DNA from 2 places in the Streptomyces asiaticus genome. Region 2 is predicted to be linked to the other one. Evidence: riboswitches for the same ligand, from Rfam matches in the RefSeq annotation. Region 2 holds a riboswitch; the other holds the start of a gene.
What was found. Region 2 has a riboswitch for glycine ahead of gcvT (glycine cleavage system aminomethyltransferase GcvT). Riboswitches for the same ligand answer to the same signal wherever they lie in the genome.
Positions count from the first base shown of each region.

Region 1: linked by a shared signal. The riboswitch ahead of gcvP (aminomethyl-transferring glycine dehydrogenase) and the one ahead of gcvT (glycine cleavage system aminomethyltransferase GcvT) in region 2 are both predicted to bind glycine.

Region 1 is NZ_JAGSHX010000006.1:8,559,315-8,567,066, reverse strand. Features, by position in the region: gene KHP12_RS44380 (DUF5999 family protein) at 1-92, shown strand, start outside; gene gcvP (aminomethyl-transferring glycine dehydrogenase) at 184-3,099, opposite strand; glycine riboswitch at 3,165-3,288, opposite strand; glycine riboswitch at 3,290-3,387, opposite strand; gene KHP12_RS44370 (PRC-barrel domain-containing protein) at 3,535-3,852, shown strand; gene KHP12_RS44365 (DNA polymerase IV) at 3,828-5,354, opposite strand; gene KHP12_RS44360 (MerR family transcriptional regulator) at 5,458-6,084, opposite strand; gene KHP12_RS44355 (bifunctional nuclease family protein) at 6,252-6,725, opposite strand; gene ftsR (transcriptional regulator FtsR) at 6,778-7,530, opposite strand; gene KHP12_RS44345 (FHA domain-containing protein) at 7,548-7,752, opposite strand, start outside.
Region 2 is NZ_JAGSHX010000006.1:2,566,884-2,574,635, reverse strand. Features, by position in the region: gene gcvH (glycine cleavage system protein GcvH) at 3-383, opposite strand; gene gcvT (glycine cleavage system aminomethyltransferase GcvT) at 550-1,677, opposite strand; glycine riboswitch at 1,848-1,958, opposite strand; gene KHP12_RS18470 (AAA family ATPase) at 2,122-2,826, shown strand; gene KHP12_RS18465 (enhanced serine sensitivity protein SseB) at 3,005-3,811, shown strand; gene KHP12_RS18460 (enhanced serine sensitivity protein SseB C-terminal domain-containing protein) at 3,923-4,720, shown strand; gene KHP12_RS18455 (ABC transporter permease) at 5,131-6,135, shown strand; gene KHP12_RS18450 (ABC transporter substrate-binding protein) at 6,267-7,752, shown strand, end outside.

The DNA of each region.
Region 1 (7,752 bases), 6.0 Mb from region 2:
TCTTCGAGGACACCGGTGAGCTGCTGCCGGACGGGCGCGTGATCGCGCCGTGCCGACCGCTGGGTTCCGAGCACGTCGTCACCGCGGCCTGACGGTCGCCGTCGACGGCACGTACATATCAGGGGCCGGCCCGGCGCATCCGCCGAACCGGCCCCACTGACGCATCGTCGGGCTCAAGCCCTCTCAGCCCTCGTAGGACTCCAGCGGCGGGCAGGAGCAGACGAGGTTACGGTCCCCGTAGGCCCCGTCGATCCGCCGCACCGGCGGCCAGTACTTGTCGGCCGCCGAGACCCCGGCCGGGAAAACCGCTTCCTCCCGGGAGTACGGGTGGCCCCACTCCCCGGTCAGCGACGCCGCCGTATGCGGGGCGTTCCGGAGCGGATTGTCCTCCTTGGCCCACTCGCCGGAGCCGACCTTCTCGATCTCGGCCCGGATGGCGATCATCGCCTGGCAGAACCGGTCCAGCTCCGCCAGGTCCTCGCTCTCGGTCGGCTCGATCATCAGCGTCCCGGCGACCGGGAACGACATCGTCGGCGCGTGGAAGCCGTAGTCGATCAGGCGCTTGGCCACATCGTCCACGGTCACCCCGGTGGCCTTCGTCAGCGGACGCAGATCCACGATGCACTCATGTGCCACCAGGCCGCCGGGGCCGGTGTAGAGCACCGGGTAGTGCGGCTCGAGGCGCTTGGCGACGTAGTTGGCGCCGAGCACCGCGACCTGGGTCGCGCGGCGCAGCCCCTCGGCGCCCATCAGCCGGATGTACGCCCAGGAGATCGGCAGGATCCCCGCGGAGCCCCACGGCGCGGCCGAGACCGGGCCGACGCCGGTGGCCGGTCCGGCGGCGGGCTGTAGCGGATGGTTGGGGAGGTAGGGCGCCAGGTGCTCGCGCACCGCGATCGGGCCGACGCCGGGGCCGCCGCCGCCGTGCGGGATGCAGAAGGTCTTGTGCAGGTTCAGATGCGAGACATCGCCGCCGAACCGGCCCGGCTCGGCGAGCCCGACCAGCGCGTTGAGGTTGGCGCCGTCCACGTAGACCTGGCCGCCCGCGTCATGCACGGTCGCGCAGATCTCGGTGATGTGCTCCTCGAACACCCCGTGGGTGGAGGGGTAGGTGACCATCAGGACGGCCAGCTGGTCGCCGTACTGCTCGATCTTGGCGCGCAGGTCGTCGGTGTCCACCTCGCCGTCCTGGCCGGTCTTGACCACGACGACCTTCATACCGGCCATCACGGCGCTGGCGGCGTTGGTGCCGTGCGCGGAGGACGGGATGAGGCAGACGGTGCGCTGGGTGTCCCCGTTGGCCCGGTGGTAGGCGCGCACCGCCAGCAGTCCGGCGAGCTCGCCCTGGGACCCGGCGTTCGGCTGGAGCGAGACCTTGTCATAGCCGGTGACCTCGGCCAGCCGCTCCTCCAGCTCACGGATCAGGGTCAGATAGCCCTGGGCCTGCTCGGCCGGTGCGAAGGGGTGCAGCGCGCCGAACTCCGGCCAGGTGACCGGCTCCATCTCGGCGGTCGCGTTGAGCTTCATGGTGCAGGAGCCCAGGGGGATCATGCCCCGGTCCAGGGCGTAGTCCCGGTCGGCCAGGCGGCGCAGATAGCGCAGCATCGCGGTCTCGGAGCGGTGCTGGTGGAAGACCGGGTGGGCCAGATAGCCGTCCTGGCGCAGCAGGGCCGCGGGCAGCGCGTCCGGCGCCGAGGCGTCCAGCTCGTCGATCCCGGGGATCCCGGAGGCGTTGCCGTGGCCGCCGTCCACCCCGAAGGCGGACCATACGGCGGCGAGCTGCGCGCGGCCGGTGGTCTCGTCGCAGGCGATGCCGACGTGGTCGGCATCGGTCAGCCGAAGGTTGACCCCGGCCTCGCGGGCCGCGGCGACGACCTCGACGGCCCGGCCCGGCACCCGCGCGGTGAGGGTGTCGAAGAACGCGCCGTGCACCACCTCGACACCGCCGGCCCGCAGCCCCTCGGCGAGCACGGAGGCGTAGCGGTGGGTGCGGCGGGCGATCGCCGCGAGCCCGTCCGGGCCGTGGTAGACGGCGTACATCCCGGCCATCACGGCCAGCAGCACCTGTGCGGTGCAGATGTTGCTGGTGGCCTTCTCCCGGCGGATGTGCTGCTCACGGGTCTGAAGCGCCAGCCGGTACGCCTTGTCGCCGTCGGCGTCCACCGAGACCCCGACCAGCCGGCCGGGCAGGTTGCGGGCGTAGGCGTCGCGCACCGCCATGAAACCGGCGTGCGGCCCGCCGAAGCCCATCGGGACGCCGAACCGCTGGCTGCTGCCCACCGCGATGTCCGCGCCCAGCTCACCGGGCGAGGTGAGCAGGGTGAGCGCGAGCAGATCGGCGGCGACGGTGACGACGGCGCCCAGCTCATGGGCGCGCTCGACGAGCGGGCGCGGATCGCGCACCACACCGGAGGCGCCCGGGTACTGGAGCAGCACGCCGAAGACCCCGCGCTCGGCGATCTCATCCGGGATGCCCTCGGCCAGGTCGGCGACGACGACCTCGACACCGGTCGGCTCGGCGCGGGTCCGTATGACCGCGATGGTCTGCGGCAGACAGTCGGCGTCGATCAGGAAGACGCCCTCCTTGACCTTGCCGACGCGCCGCGACAGCGCCATCGCCTCGGCGGCCGCGGTGGCCTCGTCCAGCAGCGAGGAACCGGCCGTGGGCAGCCCGGTCAGATCGGCGACGACGGTCTGGAAGTTCAGCAGCGCCTCGAGCCGGCCCTGGGAGATCTCCGGCTGGTAGGGCGTGTACGCGGTGTACCAGGCGGGGTTCTCCAGCACATTGCGCAGGATCACCGGCGGAGTGTGGGTGCCGTAGTAGCCGAGGCCGATCATCGACGGCAGCACCTGGTTGCGGTCGGCGAGCGCGCGCAGCTCGGCGAGGACCTCCGGCTCGCTGCGGGCCGGCGGCAGGGTGTCCAGCGCCTCGGTGCTCTTGATGACGTCCGGTACGGCGGCCTCGGTGAGCTCGTCCAGCGAGCCGAAGCCGACCTGGGCGAGCATCTTGGCCTGTGCCTCGCCGTCCGGGCCGATGTGACGCTGCTCGAACGGAGTACCGGATTCCAAGTCGGAGAGTGCGATGCGATTGGCGGTCATCTCAGGGGGCCTCCTGGTCTGTGACGACCTACGAGGGGCACCGCGGCTCGGGTGCCCGGACGGCCTCCCCCTCTGTCATCTCAACCTGAGAGCTTCACCGGTCCATATACCGCTGACCGGTTTTCACCGTCGGTGAGGAGGGGTTCCGGAACTCTGCTCGCCCGTGGCCCACCCTGCTTTCCAGAGTGACCTCACCCGCACGGTACGTGTGCCTGAGAGATTCCGGGGAGGGTTTGCTCCTTCGGCGCCTCCGACAGCGTCGGCGGAGGACTCTCCCGCACGGGGTCTACAGCCACAGTCAGCGTACCAGCGGTTCTGCCACGGGGAACGGTCGCGGGCGTTCGAGTGGCCGAGTGCGGCGATGTGGCTTTTTGTAGGTAGCAATGGGCACTTGCTAACTGCTTGTTCATCTGTTTGCCACCTGTGGGAGAGAGCGTGCAGACCGATATCGACCCGCGGACCCTGATCGGCCGCAAGGCATTCGACCGCGAGGGCGCCAAGATCGGCACCGTGGACGAGGTCTATCTCGACGACGCGACCGGCGAGCCCGAATGGGCGGCGGTACGCACCGGACTGTTCAGCCGGGACGTCTTCGTGCCGCTCGAACCGAGCGAGGTCGTCGGCGACACCCTGCGGGTGCCGTACGACCGGTCCCTGATCAAGGACGCCCCGGACTTCGGGGTGGGCCGCCATCTCTCCCCGGAACAGGAGCTCCAGCTCTACCACCACTACGGCCTGGACGTCACGGGCTGACCCGGCCCCCGGCCGGGCTCGGGCCCGCTGGCCCCCGGGGTCGGCCCGTCCGGGCCTCCGGCCTCCTCCGCTTCCGCCTCCGCCTCCGCGTCCGGCCGCAGCAGCGGCAGCGGGTCGGCGGGCTGTAGCGCCGGGTCGTCCACGGGGAACGTCCGTACCCGGCCCGGCGGCGACCACGGCTCCTCGAAGCGCACGGTCACCCGGCCCACTCCGCTCCCCTGCACCCAGCCCGCCCCGTACTCGGCGTGCCGTACATCGGAGCCCGGGAGCCAGCGCCGCGGCTTCTCAGCGTCCTCAGAAGCCTCTCCCGCGCCCTCTCTCACGGGCTCCGGTCTCTCGGGGCCCGGAGGGCGCCCGGCGTCTCCCAGGGCCTCATGAGCGGCTTGGGCGGCCTGAACCGCTTCCGCGGCCTGGGCGGCCTGGGCGGCTTGGGCGGCTTGGGCGAAGAGATCCTCCTGCGTGAAGTCCGCCAGACCGCTGACGCCGACCCCCAGCAGCCGCACGCCCGCCGTCGTCTCCACCCCGTCGATCAGCCGCGCCGCGGCCTCCCGCACCACCGCCGGGTCGTCGGTCGGCCCGCGCAGGGTCTCCGAACGGGTGAGCGTGGAGAAGTCGTACCGCCGCACCTTGATCACGACCGTCCGCCCCGAGCGGCCCGCCTCGCGCAGCCGCCGCACACAGCGGTCGGCGAGCCGCGCGATCTCCAGCTGCACCCGGGTGCGGTCGGTGAGGTCGACGTCGAACGTGTCCTCGACCGAGATGGACTTGGCGTCCCGCTCGGCGACGACGGGCCGCTCGTCCCGGCCCTCGGCCATCAGGAACAGCGACGCGCCGTGGGCCCGGCCCAGCAGCCGCACCAGCTCCGCCTCGCCCGCCTCCCGCGTCTCGGCCACGGTGTGGATCCCGGCCCGGCGCAGCGTCTCCGCCGTGGCGGGGCCGACGCCCGGGAGCGTCCGCACCGACATCGGGCCGAGCAGTTCGCGCTCCGTACCGGGCTCGATGACCACCAGGCCGTCCGGCTTGGCCTGCTCCGAACCAATCTTGGCGAGCATCTTGGAGCCGGCGAGCCCCACCGATCCGGTCAGCCCGGTGACCGCCTTGATGTCGGCCCGCAGCCGCTCCGCCACGGCGCGCGCCGCCTCGACGGTGGGTTCGGTGCCGCCCGCCTCCAGGTCGACGAACGCCTCGTCCAGGCTCAGCGGCTCCACCAGGGGCGACAGGGTGTGCAGCAGGGTCATGACCGCGTCGCTCACCTTGCGGTAGAGCGCGAAGCGGGGGATGAGGAACGCCGCGTTCGGACACAGCCGGCGGGCCTGGGCCATCGCCATGGCCGAGTGCACCCCGAAGACCCGGGCCTCGTAGGAGGCCGTGGCCACCACACCACGCGGCCCCAGACCCCCCACGATCACCGGCTTTCCGCGCAGGCTGGGCTTGGCCGCCTGCTCCGCCGAGGCGTAGAAGGCGTCCATGTCCAGATGGAGAATCGTCGGCGCACCCCTCACACCTCCGATGCTGCCGCACACCACTGACAATGGGGCGGGCAACGGCCGGGGGGGCGCGCCCGGGGGCGCCGATCCGTCCCCCGGGGCGCTCAGGCGAAGGTTTCTAACCGGCCCGGTTCCGGCGCGCCGCGAGCTCGTCGGTCGGGTTGTGCCGGACCAGCGTCTCGCCGGTGTCCACGCGCTCGCCGTGCAGCTGGGACAGCGCGCTCTCCACATCCCGCCACACGACGCCCACGGCAATCCCGAAGACGCCCTGGCCGCCCTGGAGGAGGTCCACGACCTCATCGGGCGAGGTGCACTCGTAGACGGTCGCGCCGTCGCTCATGAGCGTCATCTGGGCCAGGTCGTCGAGCTCCCGGGCACGGAGGTGCAGCACCGCCGCCCGGATGTTCTGGAGCGATACGCCGGTGTCCAGCAGCCGCTTCACGATCTTGAGGACGACCACGTCCCGGAAGCTGTAGAGCCGCTGGCTGCCCGAGCCGTAGGCCGGGCGGACGCTCGGCTCCACCAGCCCGGTGCGGGCCCAGTAGTCCAGCTGGCGGTAGGTGATGCCCGCGGCCGCACACGCGGTGGGTCCGCGGTATCCGATCCGCTCCGTCCCCCCCGCGGCGGGCTCACGCGGCGGTGCGGCCTGTGCCGCGACCCGCGCCTTCAATGCCGGATCGGCCGATGCGCTCCCCTGGAGCGCATACGGACCTCCGGCCGCCGTGCCGTCGCCGGTGCTTCTCACGCCGACCTCCGTCCTCGACCTGCCATCTTGAAGGTAGGCAGTCACCCGGGGTGCGTCAACGATCGCCACACTCGGCACGCCGAGTGATAATCACCCTAAGAGTGGTTTCCCGTGTCCCTCGTCCGGGAAAGGCTACTCGAATGCGCAAGCGAGGACCGGCATACAGTTCACTGGCTGCTGGTTCCGAAGTCCTCCGGCGAGATCTGGTCGAGGAACTCGCGGAACTTCTCCACCTCGTCCTCCTGCTCGTCCGGGATCGCGATCCCGGCGTCGTCCAGCACGCCGTCACTGCCGTAGATCGGCGTTCCGGTGCGCAGCGCGAGCGCTATGGCGTCGGACGGCCGGGCGCTGACCTCCACGCCGCTGGCGAAGACCAGCTCCGCGTAGAAGACCCCCTCGCGCAGATCCGTGATCCGGACCTCCGTGAGCTGCTGGCCGACCGCTTCGAGTACGTCTTTGAAAAGATCATGGGTCAGCGGGCGCGCCGGAGCCATGCCCTGCTGAGCGAAGGCGATCGCGGTCGCCTCACCTGGTCCGATCCAGATGGGGAGGTAGCGGTCGCCTCCCACTTCACGCAGGAGCACGATCGGTTGGTTGGAGGGCATTTCCACCCGGACACCCACGACGTCGAGCTCGTTCACACAGCAACCCTAGGACGTGCCCGGCCGGTTTGGATAGTCGGGGCCCGGTCGGTCACCGCTCCTGGACCCTCAGAGCCGACCGCACCAGGGCCGCGTGCAGCCGTACGGAGAGCGTGGCGAGCTCCCGCACACTGGCCTCCGCATGCGCTCTGGTCTGCGGATTTCTATGCAACCGCAGCGGGGCGACCACCTGCTCGACCATTCCGGCCTCACGCTCGGCGGAGGCTTTCATGATTCGCAGATGACGTGGTTCCAGGCCGAAACGACCGAGCTCGGCGATGAGCCGGGCGACAGTCACCGCCTCGATGTCGTACCCGCCGTCCGCGGTCGGCGCGAGCAGCCCGTACGACTCCCATTCGGCCAGCTCCGCCTCGCTGACCTCGGCCGTTGCCAGCAATTCGGCCCGGCCGACCCGGGCGGCCGTGGGGCCGTCCGGGGCCGCGCCGGGGCCGCCGTCGAGCGGCCCCGGCTGCCGCACTCCCTGCGAAACGGCAGGAAGCTGCAATGGCTCACCCCGCTCCAGGGCGTCCAGATGCTCCCGGATGACCTTGAGCGGCAGGTAGTGGTCACGCTGCATCCGGAGGATATGGCCGAGCCGCTCCACATCCCGCTGGCTGAATTTGCGGTAGCCGGACGGCGTCCGCCGCGGCTCCACCAGCCCCTCCGACTCCAAGAAGCGGATCTTGGAGATGGTGACCTCGGGGAACTCGTCCCGCAACAGATTCAGCACGGTGCCGATGCTCATCGACCGGCCGTCCGTGGAGGCGGTGCCGGTATCGGCACCGCCCGACGGTGTCTGAAGCATGGACCTCCCCTGACGGGTCAGATGCCGACGCCCCGCTGGCTCGGGTAGAAGACCAGCCGGTACTTACCGATCTGCACCTCGTCCCCACTGGTCAGGACCACCGGCGCGTCGATCTGCTCCCGGTTGACATACGTCCCGTTGAGGCTGCCGACGTCCGAGACGGTGAAGCTGCCGTCCTGGCCGCGCCGGAACTCCACATGGCGGCGGGAGACCGTCACATCG
Region 2 (7,752 bases):
GGTCAGTTTTCGGCGAAGGCGGTGTACTCGTCGGCGGAGAGCAGGTCCTCCGGCTCGCTCGTCACCCTCACCTTGAACAGCCAGCCGCCCTCGAAGGGGGCGGAATTCACCAGCGCCGGATCGTTCACCACGTCCTCGTTGATCTCGGTGACCTCACCGGAGACCGGCGTGTACAGATCGCTGACCGACTTGGTGGACTCCAGCTCACCGCAGGTGTCACCGGCGGAGACCGTGGAGCCGACGTCCGGGAGCTGGACATAGACGACATCGCCGAGCGCGTTGGCCGCGAATTCGGTGATGCCGATCGTCGACACGCCGTCCTCGCCGGCGGCCGACAGCCACTCGTGCTCCTTGCTGTACCGCAGCTGCTGGGGGTTGCTCATGGTCCGATTCTCCTGGATACGGGGGAGTGCTTGGGAAACGGGTCTTAGCTGGTGGGATGCGACGCCGAGGGGATACGACGCCGAGGGGGCGTGATGGGCCGGGGCCCTGCTCGGGCCCGGAGAGGCCCGGCGACGGGCCGGAGCACCGCTCGCGCCCGGAGAAACGTCAGCGCTCGCGCTTGTAGAAGGGGAGCGCCACGACCTCGTACGGCTCCCGGGCACCGCGGATGTCCACGAAGACCCCTTCGGTGCCGGGCTTCGCGTACTCCGGGTCCACGTACGCCATCGCGATCGGCTTGCCCAGCGTCGGGGAGGGCGCGCCCGAGGTGACCTGGCCGATCGCCGAGCCGTCGGCGGCCACCACGGCGTATCCGGCGCGCGGCACCCGGCGGCCTGAAGCGATCAGGCCGACCAGGGTGCGCGGGGGGACGGTGTCCGCCTGGTGGGACGCGGCCTCCAGGGCCTCGCGGCCGACGAAGTCGCCCGGCTTGTCGAACTTCACCACCCGGCCGAGCCCCGCGTCGAAGGGGGTGGTGTCGGTGGTCAGCTCATGCCCGTACAGCGGCATGCCCGCCTCGAGCCGCAGGGTGTCCCGGCAGGAGAGACCGCAGGGGACCAGGCCCACCGGGGCCCCGGCCTCGGTCAGCGCCTCCCAGACCCGCTCGGCGTCGTCCGGCGCCAGGAACAGCTCGAAGCCGTCCTCGCCCGTGTAGCCGGTGCGGGCGATCATGGCGGGGACGCCCGCGACGGTGCCCGGCAGCCCGGCGTAGTACTTCAGCCCGTCCAGGTCCGCGTCGGTCAGGCGCTTCAGGATCCCCGGGGACTCGGGGCCCTGGACGGCGAGCAGCGCGTAGGCGTCGCGGTCGTCCCTCACGGTCGCCTCGAAACCGCCGGCCCGCCCGGTCAGCGCGTCCAGCACCACCTGGGCGTTGGCGGCGTTGGCCACGACCAGGAACTCCTCGTCGCCGAGGCGGTAGACGATCAGGTCGTCCAGGATGCCGCCCTCGTCGTCGCAGATCATGGTGTAGCGGGCACGGCCCACGGCGAGCGCGGACAGCCGGCCGACCAGCGCGTGGTCCAGGGCCTCCCCGGCCTGCGGACCGATGAGAGAGATCTCACCCATGTGGGAGAGGTCGAAGAGCCCGGCGCGGGTGCGCACCGCGGTGTGCTCGTCGCGCTCGCTGCCGTAGCGCAGCGGCATGTCCCAGCCGGCGAAGTCGGTCATGGTGGCGCCGAGCGCGCGGTGCCGCGCGTCCAGCGCGGTACGGCGTGGGGTGGGCGGGGCGTCGGTCACGATTCAGGCTCCAGAGATCGGGGTCGCGCGACGGCGAGGACGGACGGCAAGGACGCGTGCGTCCTCCCCATCTGTCATCGGAACCTGAGAGGTTCGCCGTGACGCCCGTAAGGGGCCCGGCTTGCACCTTGGGTGGAGCCGCGCCCGCGCGGCCCGCTTTTCAGATCTGCCTCGTCCGTGCGGTATCGGGGCCTGAGAGATTCAAGGGAGGACTTGCTCCTTCGGCGCCCTGGACACCCGGCACGGATGCCGGTGACCAAGGACTCTCCCGCGCGGATTCAAGCGGCCGGTATGGAGTTGCGCGGACATCATCGCATGTATGGCCGAGAAGGGAAGCCCCGATCCGACCGGGCTCCGGCCGCCCGGACAGGGGCAGCCTTGCCCGACATTACCTTTTCTTGACACTCTGCGGGTACGAGCAGCGTTGACCGACCTGGGAGGACGATCACGGTGCATGGGCAGGGAACGTACGCGACGACACAGAGGCTCCTGCCGGCGCGGCGTGGCCGCATCCCCTCCGGGTCGACGGCACGCCCCGGTCGGAGAAGCGCGGTGCGCGATCTGCGCGCCGGGGCGGAGGGCGGCGGCGCGGACCCGCGTGAGCTGCGCTTTCCGGCAGGGGATGTGCTGGTCGCCTCCGGGCTGCCGGGCAGCGGCAAGAGCACGCTGATCAACCGCACGGTGCCGCTTCTGGACGAGACGGGCGCGGTCGTCATCAGGGTCGACTCGCAGAACACCCGCGAGGCATGGGAGCGCCGGCTGCCCGGCTGGCTGCCGTACGCGCTCTACCGCCCGCTGGTCCGGTACGCCCACTACGCCGGGCTGCACCGGGCGCTGCGCTCGGGCGCGAGCGTCGTGGTGCACGACTGCGGCGCGCTGCCGTGGGTGCGCCGCTGGCTGGCGCGGGACGTGCGGCGCCGGGGCCGTGGCCTCCATATGGTGCTGCTGGACGTGGGCGCCACGGAGGCGCTGGAGGGCCAGGCCGCGCGTGGCCGCGGGGTCTCCGCCTACGCCTTCGGGCGGCATCTGCGCGCGATGCGGCGGCTGATCACCGGGATGGAGGAGGGGCGGCCGCCGCGGGGGTGCGCGTCGGCGGTGCTGCTGGACCGGCGAGGCGCGAGCGCGCTGCGCTGCATCTCCTTCGAGTGAGCACGCCGCTCCCTCGGGAGTGGCCGGAAATCGGCCATCGGCATCACACAGCGTGACGAGGGCGGGTCCGGGCGAGGTGGGGAAGTGCTGTGGAGATCGCCGCCGACCCCTCCGGCCCCGGGCCGCCCAGCGGTTAGGGTGCTTCGGGCAGGTCGGACGAGATGGCGGTTGGACGAAGATGAGCTTCCCGGAGCAGTACGGAGTGGCCCCGGCGCACGGAGGATTCCCGGACGGCGGATATGCCGCGCATTCGGCGTTTCCCGGCAATGAGCTCGAAGAGGTGATGGCCGCCTCCGTCGACGTCCCCGGGGCCGGAGCGCGCATCGTCGAGACGCTCTCCCGCAGCCACCTCTGGATCCCGCTGCCCAACGGCGGGGGCCCGGGCAGCCCGAGCCTCGATCTGCCCACGATGGAGATCGACGGCGGCGCGTATGTCCCGGTGTTCAGCTCCGAGCAGCAGTTCCTCCAGCTCGTCGGCCCCCATATGTCCTTCACCATCGCCCCGGCCGTGGAGTTCGCCCGCGGGCTGCCGCCCCAGCTCGGCATCGCGGTGAACCCCGGTGGCGCGGTGGTCGTACCGCTGCCTCCGCCCGCCGTCCGGGAGTTGTGCCGCGCCGGGCGTACCGAGCTCGACGGCCCGGCCGCCGGTGGCCGGGTGCGGCTCTTCGAACCGGACTGGCAGGACGAGCCGGTGGACTTCCTGGCCGCCGCCGGGATCGAGTTCGCCAAGGGCACCGGGGTGCGGACCGCCCGGCGCGCCCTGGCCAGCGTCGAGGGCGACGAGCCGGCGCTCTTCGTCGGGGTGCAGCTCGACGAGCCCGACCCCGAGGGGCAGGCGCGCGCGGTGGAGGCGCTCGGCCGCGCCCTCGGTTCGGTGCCGGTGCCGTGGAAGGTTCAGCTGGTGCTGCTGGACGTGGCGCAGGGCGATCCGGTGGCCGACTGGATGCTGGGACGGGTGCGTCCGTTCTACGACCGTGACCTCTGACTCGCCCCTGGGTCCGCTGCCGGGGCCCGTAAGCTGGTTTGATGACCAGGAGGGGTGCGGGCACGCTCCCCGGTGAGGTGTGGGCAAGGCGATGAGAAGGGGCGGACCCAGGTGAGCGCGGGCGCGGATTGGGGGGCGGCGGCCGGCCAGGTTGAGCGAGCGTTGCAACAGGTCGCTCCCGGCCGGTACGACGCCTACGAGGCGCTGCTGCACGCCATCGGTGAGGGCCAGGTCTGGATGCTGCTGTGGCACGGTGCGCCCGGCTCGCCCGACGCCCAGTACGGGAACATGGACGTGGACGGCCTCGGTTACGCCCCGTGTGTGACCTCGGCGCAGGAACTGGCCGCCAGTGGCTGGAACCGCGCGCACGAGGTGGCCGACGGACGCCTCATCGCCGACTCGCTCTACCGCGACCGCTACGGCCTCTGGCTCAACCCCCACGCCCGCGGCGGTGGAGTGGGCATCCCCTGGCCGGACTTGCGCCGGATCGCGGGCGGTCTGGACCGGCTGCCCGCCGGGCCGCTGCGGCTGACCGAACCCGCCATCGACATCCCCCAGTTCTACGCCCTGTTGGGGCAGAACGCGCATCGCACCGCCGCGGTGCGCTCGTTGCGGCGCGCCTGGGTGCAGCCCTCGCTGGGCGCCCCGTACTTGGCGATCGGCCTGGATCTGTACGACACCGGAGCGGCGGCGGTGCAGTCGGTGCGGGTGATGATGGAGCAGTCGATCACCGCCGTGCCGGACGGGCTGCCGGTCTCCACGGTCGCGCTCTCGGACGAGTACGACCCCGTCGCCATGTGGATGCGGGCCAACGCCCGCCCGTTCTTCGACCGTGACGCCTATGGCGCCGCGCCCGCCGCGCCGCCGTCGTACGGCTACGGCTATCCGCCGCCGCGTCCCGCGTACTGAGCCACCCCGTCCCGCGTACCGGGCCACCCCGTCCCACGTATCGAGCCACCGGATCCCGCCGCGTACCGAGCCGCGCACCGATTGACGGGATTGCCCGACCGGCCTTCCGCCCCAATCGGGCCGAACACCTCATTACGGGCGCGATGTTACTGCTGCGTTCTCGTGTCGCGACCGTCCGTATAGCGGAGCGGTACTCCTCACATCACGGTTAGGCATCCATTGCCCGGGAGTACTGGCGGGTGATCACAAACGCGTTGAAGACTCCCGCTCCAAGGGGTGCGGTTCCTGCGTACGACCCCTTCCAGAAGGGTTCCGTACCAGAACGCGACTTTCACCCAGGTTGTGAACAAAGCCGCTACAGCGGCGAGTCGTGGGCCGGTCACCACCGGTCGAGAGGGGTCTCCACCACGATGACGGCACCATTGCACGGCACGAGCACGGACAGCGATCCGGTCGCGACTGCCGATGTAGCGGCGGATGTGGTCAAAGCGTCCGTCGAAGGCAGATCGCTGCGGCAGATCGCCTGGTCGCGCCTGAAGCGGGACAAGCTCGCACTGACGGGTGGCATCGTTGTCGTCTTCCTCGTGCTGGTGGCGATCTTCGCTCCGCTCATCGTGAGTCTGCTCGGGCATCCGCCCAATGAGTTCCACCAGGAGGAGATCGACCCGCTGTTCGGCACCCCGAAGGGGTCCATGGGCGGCATCAGCTCGGACTTCCTGTTCGGTGTGGAGCCGTCCAACGGCCGCGACGTCTTCAGCCGGGTCATCTACGGCGCCCGGATCTCGCTGCTGGTGGCCTTCCTCGCGGCGGTGGTCGCGGTGGTCCTCGGCACCATTTTCGGCATCATCGCCGGGTACTTCGGCGGCTGGGTGGACTCGCTGATCAGCCGGGTGATGGACATGCTGCTGGCCTTCCCGCAGCTGCTCTTCATCATCTCCCTGGTCTCCGTGCTCCCCAACGACCTGCTGGGACTGACCGGCAGCGGGGTGCGCATCGCGATCCTGGTCTCGGTCATCGGCTTCTTCGGCTGGCCGTACGTCGGCCGCATCGTGCGCGGCCAGACGCTGTCGCTGCGCGAGAAGGAGTACATCGAGGCCGCGCGGAGTCTGGGCGCCGGCCGGCGCTACATCCTCTTCCGTGAGTTGCTGCCCAACCTGGTGGCGCCGATCACCGTCTACACGACGCTGATGATCCCCACCAACATCCTCACCGAGGCCGCGCTCAGCTTCCTCGGCGCGGGCGTGAAGCCGCCCACCGCCTCTTGGGGGCAGATGCTCTCCAAGGCGGTCGGCACCTATGAGGACGACCCGATGTTCATGATCATCCCGGGTGTGGCGATCTTCGTCACGGTGCTGGCCTTCAACCTCTTCGGTGACGGCGTCCGCGACGCACTGGACCCGAAGGGCACCCGATGACGGTGCGGCACACGGCCGCCCGGTCGTACTCGAACGCAATCAGCAGCCCCTGCCACATCCGGCAGACGGCTCCCCAAGGTATTCCGCGGCGCCATGCTCAGGACCGCTCTAACCCGGAGGTTGCAGCAACTATGAAACGTTCGTCGAGAAGCAGGCGGATCGCCGGAGCGGCGGCTGTCGTCGGCGCTCTCCTGGCCACCGCCGCTTGCGGTGGGGGCGGTTCCGACGACGAGGGCTCGGGTGCCGGGTTCAACGCCGCGGTGAAGGGTGTCGCAGCCAAGTCCGCCAAGAAGGGCGGCACCCTCAAGTTCATCAACAAGCAGGAGTTCGACTCCCTCGACCCGCAGCGTCAGTACTACGGGTTCGCCTGGGACTTCTCCCGCTTCTACGCGCGCCAACTGATCTCCTACACGCCGAAGCCGGGCAACGCCGCGAACGAGCTGACCCCGGACCTCGCCACCTCCACCGGCAAGATCACCAACGGCGGCAAGACCTACACCTACACCCTGCGCGACGGGATCACCTGGGAGGACGGCTCCCCGATCACGTCCAAGGACGTCAAGTACGGCATCGAGCGCATCTGGGCCAAGGACGTCGTCTCCGGCGGCCCCGGCTATCTGCGCCAGGTCCTGGACCCCAAGGGCGAGTACAAGGGCCCGTACAAGGACAAGTCCAAGGACAAGCTGGGCCTGAAGGCGATCCAGACGCCGGACGACAAGACCATCGTCTTCAACCTCGCCAAGCCCAACGGTGACTTCGAGCAGATGCTCGCGATGCCGACCGGCTCCCCGGTGAAGGCGGACAAGGACACCGGCGCCAAGTACACCAACCGGCCGTTCTCCTCCGGTCCGTACAAGGTCCAGTCGTACACCCCGGGCAAGAGCCTGTCGCTGGTCCGCAACACCAGCTGGAAGAAGGCGTCCGACCCGATCCGCCCGGCGCTGCCGGACAAGGTCACGGTCACCTTCAACTCCAACCTCGAGGCGATCGACCGGCTGCTGATCAAGGGCGACTACGACGTCTTCCTCAGCGCCACCGGTATGACCCCCTCGGGCCGTAACGACGCCCTCAAGCACAACAAGGGCAACGTCGACAACATCACCACCAGCTTCGTCCGCTACGTCGACTTCACCACCAAGGTCAAGCCGCTCGACAACATCCACTGCCGCAAGGCGGTCATCTACGGCACCGACTACAAGTCGCTCCAGACCACCCGTGGTGGCCCGCAGGCCGGTGGTGACATCGCCACCAACATGCTCCCCAAGAGCGTGAAGGGCTCGGACAACTACGACCCGTACGGCATCCTGAAGCGCGGTGGCAAGGCGGACGTGGCCAAGGCCAAGGACGAGCTGAAGCAGTGCGGCAAGCCGGGCGGCTTCTCCACCAGCATCGTGGCCCGCAACGACCAGCCCGCCGAGGTCGACGCCGCCGAGGCGCTCCAGGCGTCGCTGAAGAAGGTCGGCATCAGCCTCAACGTGGAGCCGATCCAGGGCAGCACCTCCGCCAGCATCACCGGTTCGCCGGCGGTGATGAAGAAGCGCGGCTACGGCCTGTCCATGACCGGCTGGGGCCCGGACTTCCCCACCGGCCAGGGTTTCTCCCAGCCGCTGATCGACG